2 regions of the Clostridium neuense genome follow, and region 1 is predicted to be linked to the other one. Evidence: riboswitches for the same ligand, from Rfam matches in the RefSeq annotation. Region 1 holds a riboswitch; the other holds the start of a gene.
The links. A riboswitch is a leader RNA that binds a small molecule or an ion and turns the genes downstream of it on or off. The one in region 1 is predicted to bind cyclic di-GMP.

Region 1 (3,437 bases):
ATCCCATCTGCCAAGACTTCAATTAAAAATGGAAAAGTCACCACTGTTCCAGGTGCAAAATCTTTAGCTGATGGCATATCCGTCAGTACAATCGGCGATAAGTGCTTAGAGTATCTCCAAAAATATGTAGATGAAATAGTTACAGTAAGCGAAGACGAAATAGCTCACGCTATGTTTCAGCTGATGGAAATAAGCAAGCTCATAGTTGAAGGTTCAGGAGCCGCACCTTTAGCAGCCTTATTAGCTAAAAAAATAAAAGGAATAGAAGGTAAAAATGTAGCTCTTTTAGTTAGTGGAGGAAATGCTGATATTGCAACTACAGCTAAGATAATCGAAAGAGAATTGGTTTTAGAAAAAAGAACAATAAGATTTGAAGTAGAGCTTCAGGACAAAACAGGAGCCTTGGGCACTTTAATATCAAAGATAGGAAAAATGGGAGGAAACGTCGTTACAGTAAGACAGGACAGCAACTGGAATGAAAAAGGTCTTGAATATGCTGATGTATCCTTTGAAATCACAGTTCAATCCAAAACACATGGTGAAAGTATACTAAATTGTTTAGAAAAGGACGGATATGTAGTAAAATTAATATAGACATAAATTAAAATATTAGGAGGACTATTTTATGGAAAAGAAAATAATAAGTACAAAAAACGCTCCAGGAGCAGTAGGCCCTTATTCACAAGCTGTTAAAGCTGGAAATTTAGTATTTGCATCAGGTCAAATTCCACTAGATCCAACAACTGGAGAACTAGTTAATGGAGATGTACAAAAAGCAACTGAAAGATCTCTAGAAAATGTAAAAGCTATTCTTGAGGCAGCAGGAACTTCCCTTGACAAAGTAGTTAAAACAACTGTATTTGTAAAAAACATGAGCGATTTTGCTGCTGTCAACGAAGTTTACGCAAGATACTTTAAAAAAGATATGCCTGCAAGATCATGTGTGGAAGTAAAGCTTCCTAAAGATGCTTTAGTTGAGATAGAAGTAATAGCATTAGCAGAGTAATTAAGTCCACTTACGGAGTAAATTGTTACTAAAAATCAGCAGCAATTCACCCCGTAATCAAATCTAATTTTATCTTTCCAGTTTACAACTACGGGGTTTTCATATCTCCCTTTTTCTAAATTGGATAAAGCTTCTTTCATAATCTATATGTAATCTTTCATTTTTAATTTTCCAACAAAAAATAATTATACAATTGAAATCCGATCCAATTCAGTGTATTATTTTTTATATATCATAATAGTACACTTATTGAAAAATAAGGTCACAAAGCTATGGGTCTAAGGGAATTCAATTCTTATGATTGCCAGGTTGCTAAAGATAAGGAAAAATAATATCTTTTTGTGCGTCTATTATTATATAATAGACCTTTTATTTTTTATAATTATATATTGAACCATATATTTATAATACATATACCTATTTATCACCGGTTGCATAAGCAAAATTAAAAGATATTAAACTATATATTATAAACTTATAGATAGGAAGTTATGATATAGCAACATTACGTAAAATATTTTAAAACATAACTAAAGATAAAAGAGGAGTAAATAAAAATGAATACTGGTAAAACCTTCAAAACAAATTTTTACGAAAAAATGCTTAAAGTAATACTGGCAATATTTATAATTTGCTGTATTGTGGCATTTACATTTTATTCTGCTTTAAAATTATTTGGTTTTAATGATAAAATACACACTAATTCATTAATTATCCTTGGGATACTTACAGTCACCTATGTTGTAATACTATGGTCATGCTACAAGCATACAGTTTCAAAAAATGGTTTCAATGTTAAATGGTTTAACATAACTAAATATGTTTATTTATTTATAACTTATTTTCAATATTTATATTTAAACTTTACAATGCATTTAAATTCTACATGGCTTATAATTTTCTTTTTTATAACCCTAGAATCTCTATTTTTTGATTTAAAATTAATTATTACCGCAATAGCAGTAAGTATTGCTTGCCAAATATCTGTATACATATATAATCCATCCATTTTAAATTACAAAACTTTATTACCAGCAGAATTAATGTTAACTTCTGTAACAATCATAATAGCCTTGATTTTAACTAGTCTTGTTGTATATTTTTCTTCAAATTTATTAGATTCAATTTCTGAAAAAGAAATAAAAATTAATGAAGAAAATCAAAAGCTATTGAATTTATTCAAAAATATATCACAAACTTCCAATACTGTTTTAGCTTCAAGTGAAAACTTAAGTGCTGCTATTGAGGAGCAGACAAGTACCCTTTTAGAAGTTTCAGAAACAAGCCAAAATATATCAAATTCCTGTGAAGAAATGTTAAATAAATCAAACAAAAATAGTGAGATATTAAAAACTTTGCTAAATGCTAATGAAACTGTTTCTAAGAAAACAAATGCTAGCGAATCACAAATAAAAGATTTTATCACAGTTACGGACAAGAATCAGCAGTCTCTAAATAATGCTTTAACAATTATTACTGATATAAATAAAAATATTAAAAATACTTTCCAAACTACAAAAGCTTTAGAAGAAAAATCAAAGCAGGTAGATACTATATTAAATCTTCTCGGAGATATCGCAGAACAAACAAATCTTCTTGCATTAAATGCATCTATTGAGGCAGCAAGAGCAGGTGAATATGGTAAGGGATTTGCAGTTGTAGCTGATGAAATACGCAAACTAGCAGAAAACACAAGACAGTCTCTTAACCAGGTAAGTTCAATGCTAGATGAATTAAAAGCTAATATAAATCTTGTTGAAAAGCAAATGACTGAGAACAACGAAAAATCTCAAACAGGAAATAATATTATTAACGAAACAGTAAATGATATAAAAATTATGACTGATAAATTAAAATTATTTAGCAGCAATATAATAGAAATAAACACGGCTTCCACAACGCTACTTACAGAAACTCAAAATGTAGTTGAATTTAACAAACAGGTTAACAGCTTAACGGAGGATACTATATCTAAATACACAACGGTATCGCAATCAATATCTCAAAGTGCTGCTACCAACGAAGAAATAGAAGCTAATATTAATGAACTAAAAAATATTGCTGAAAACATGAATGAACTTGTAAAATAGTTATAGTTTAATGAATTTCTGCTACTGCAGAAACTCATTAAACACCTGAACAAATTCTTCTGGTCTCTCCTTTTGAGCCCAATGTTTACATCCTTTCATCACATGAAGCCTACTATTCTTAATAACCTTACTTGCCGCTATTGCATATTTTACAGGAACCCCAGAATCTTTTTCACCATTGACTATTAAAACTGGCATTGATAGTTCCCTTAAATGCACCGCTAAATCTGTAGTCATTCCTTTTTTGCCAAGCTCATAACATTGGAAGGACTCCCAAGCTTTATTACAATTAGGCTCATGAACAAGCGTATATAAATCATCAACTAACTCATCAGAAATTT
Region 2 (3,437 bases), on a different contig from region 1:
ATATTTATCTAAATTGCCTTTTTTTAGCTTAAAACCATTAACCAAGCCTTTAAGAATCTCTGCCTGACTTGATAATTCTTCACTTGCAGCTGCACTCTCTTCAGCAGTCGCAGAATTAGTCTGCACAACTTGTGACACCTGCATAATGCCATCATTTATTTGAGAAATACCTGCCGCCTGTTCATTAGATGCTCTTGCTATTTCGCTTACAAGACTAGTAGCATCCGAAACAGCATCAACAATTTTATTTAAAGCCTCTGCAGTATCATCAGCTATTTGGGTGCCATTTTCTGCTTTTTTAATTGAACTTTCAATTAGTGCTGTAGTTTCTTTAGCCGCATTTGCACTTCTTGCTGCTAAATTTCTAACTTCTTCTGCTACTACGGCAAATCCTTTTCCTTGCTGACCTGCTCTAGCAGCTTCTACTGCTGCATTAAGTGCAAGAATATTTGTTTGAAATGCAATATCATCTATAACCTTTATAATTTTTGAAATATTACTCGAAGCTTCATTTATTTCATTTATCGATTTTAGCATCTCTTGCATATGAATATTACCATTAAGTGCATTGTCCTTAGCAGCTAACGCCATTTTATTAGCCTGCTCAGCATTTTCAGCATTTTGCTTTGTTTGTGCAGCTATTTCCTCTAAGGAGGCTGTTAATTCTTCTACGGAGCTTGCCTGCTCTGTAGAACCTTGCGATAAAGCTTGCGCTGAATCTGATACTTGCCTAGCTCCAGATGCAACTTGTTGTGAAGAAGTATTCATATCATTTAGAATCTTATTAAAAGAATTTATAATTTCATTCAATGAGTTTTTAATTTCAATAAAATCTCCTACATAATCCCTTGATATAGTTACATCAATATTTCCTTCTGCCATTTTTATAAGCACACTAGAAATTTCATCTATATATGAACCAATAGAATCCATGGTATTATTAAGTGCATTTTTAATAACAGCATGATCTCCTTTGTAGTTACCATTCATCCTTGCTTTAAAATTACCCTTTTCCATTTCTCCAAGTACATTTGAAGCTTCCTTTACAGGTGCAATCGCAGAATCAAGCATGTTATTTATCCCTAAAATTATCTCTTTATAACTACCTTCAAATTGATCATCATTACCTCTAACATCTAATTGTCCATTTATTGCACTACTTGCAAGCATTTTCGATTCATTAATTAAACTATGTATAGCCTGCATTGTTGCTATACAAGCAGGAACAAGCTTATCATTTTCAGATCTTTTACCTACACTTTTAAATTCTTCAAGCCTACTTGTGTCCCCTTTAGCAACTCTTACAAATCCATCCTGCACGCTTAATAATCTTGTTTTAACATCATTAATAGACTGTGCAAATTTTTTTATAGAGCCTTTATATTCACCTTCCATTTCCAAGGTAAAATCATTTACTGCCATTCTATCTAAAATGGTGATAGCTTCTTGTAATGGTGCCACCAAAGTATCTAAAAGATTATTTATACCTCTAACTATTGTTTTGTAATTTCCCTTAAAGTTATCTTCTTGTCCATGAATATGAATGTCTCCATTCATAGCAGAGTTAGTTATTACTTCTATTTCTTCACAAATATCCTTGATACTTTTTATCATCTTAATAAGATCAGGTATCATCTTATCCTTTTCCGATCTTTTTCCTATCTTTTCTAGCTTCTCCAAATCACTAATATCTCCATTAGAGATATTAGTACATATGCCTTGTATACTTAAAAATCTTAGTCTAACATCATTAACGTTTAAAGCTAACTCCCGCATTGTACCAGAATAATTTCCTTTGACCTCAACAGTATAATCATTGTTTGCCATTTTGTTAAGAACTTCATTTGCCTCTTCTATAGGTTTTGTAACTTCATTATTTATTAAAAAATATGAGATTATTACAAGAATAATAACAGTGAATATAACTAACAAAATTGAATTAACAGTTTTTTCTTTAAAAATTATATTAGAAAAGTACCCTAAAAAAGTTGAAATCAAAATCATAATTGTAAAGTATAATAACAATTTCAGACTGGTTTTAATATTTTTAAAAGATTCCATAACATATCAACCACCTTTATATTTATATTTAAAACAATTAATATTTCCCCCCTATAAACCCCCTTCTTTTTATATTATAAAAAAAGTAAGCAAAACAAGTTGCTTACTCTTACTAAATGCATAATTTCCCATCCCACAATACATAATGTTTACTATAAAAACATAATTTAATTATTGGACAGCAAATACTTATTAATTTATAGCAACCTGACAATCATAGCATTATTACCTTAGACTCATGGCTTTGCGTCTTCATTTTTCAATGAATTTGCTTTTTAACTAAAATATTCTATGTTTTCATTGTATTATATATATCATGGTTTGTCTACATATTTTAACAAGCTTTCGTATATTATTACATTATCTTTTCTAAGCAAATTTAAAATATATTTATTTAACACAAATAGTGTTATAAACATAATTATAAGTTACAATTTAACTTTTCTAATTCCATCATTGCCTCATATATCATTTCCCTTGTTATTTTATATGGAACATGCTTTATATCACCTGTTTCCATTGCCTTATCTAGTACTTTATCCATATCTTTTTCTTCAACCTCTATATCCTCAAGTTTAGTTGGAAGTCCTATACTCTTATTAAATTTATAAATTCTATCACGTTCTTGATACTGCTTGTCACATGTTAGCATAACTAAAACTCCATAAGACACTACCTCACCATGAAAATGATTTTTCTCTATATTTTCTAATGTTGTGCATCCATAGTATACGGAATGTGCAAGACAACTATTGTAATCATTTATTACAAAAACCGATACAAGTCCTGTAGTAATTATTATATTAAGAACAACCTGTTCTAATTCATATGATACTTTGTTACTCTTAACATCTTCATAAGCTTTTTTACCATATTTTAAAAGTGGTTCTACACAGTTTCGGCTTATATCAACTCCTAAGAGATTTGTATGATCTAATTCATCTCCTCTTGAGGAAAATGTACATTCATATTCTTTCGACAATGCATCTCCTATACCTGCCCAAATAAAATGATCCGGTGCTTCTGCTATTATTTTTGTATTAATAAAGCAATGTACTGCTGGTTTTTTAGTAAAATACAACTCCTTAAACACATGATTTGCATCGTATATTACCGTTGTTGCAGTTATAGCAGCACAATTTGAAGCTATTGTTGGAAATACAAATAATGCTTGCCCAGTTTGATCACACATTGTCTTACTTGTATCCACACTCCTTCCACCACCAACTGCAAATATCATATCTGCAGCTGCAACAACTGGATTTTTCTTTAGCATTTCAACATTTTCGTATGATGAGTCCCCACCAAACCATATGAAGTCCAATATTTCTATATTTGAACCTTTAACTCCTTCTAAAAGTGCCTCTTTTGCTTTT

Region 2: it holds a riboswitch for cyclic di-GMP, as region 1 does, so the genes downstream of both, ACJDT4_RS05055 (methyl-accepting chemotaxis protein) here and ACJDT4_RS07050 (methyl-accepting chemotaxis protein) in region 1, are expected to answer to the same signal.

The regions. Positions count from the first base shown of each region.
Region 1 covers NZ_JBJIAA010000005.1:83,081-86,517, reverse strand. The annotation lists gene ilvA (threonine ammonia-lyase) at 1-594, shown strand, start outside; gene ACJDT4_RS07055 (RidA family protein) at 626-1,006, shown strand; cyclic di-GMP riboswitch class I at 1,236-1,323, shown strand; gene ACJDT4_RS07050 (methyl-accepting chemotaxis protein) at 1,564-3,096, shown strand; gene ACJDT4_RS07045 (alpha/beta fold hydrolase) at 3,118-3,437, opposite strand, start outside.
Region 2 covers NZ_JBJIAA010000003.1:275,790-279,226, reverse strand. The annotation lists gene ACJDT4_RS05055 (methyl-accepting chemotaxis protein) at 1-2,061, opposite strand, end outside; cyclic di-GMP riboswitch class I at 2,260-2,344, opposite strand; gene ACJDT4_RS05050 (iron-containing alcohol dehydrogenase family protein) at 2,483-3,437, opposite strand, start outside.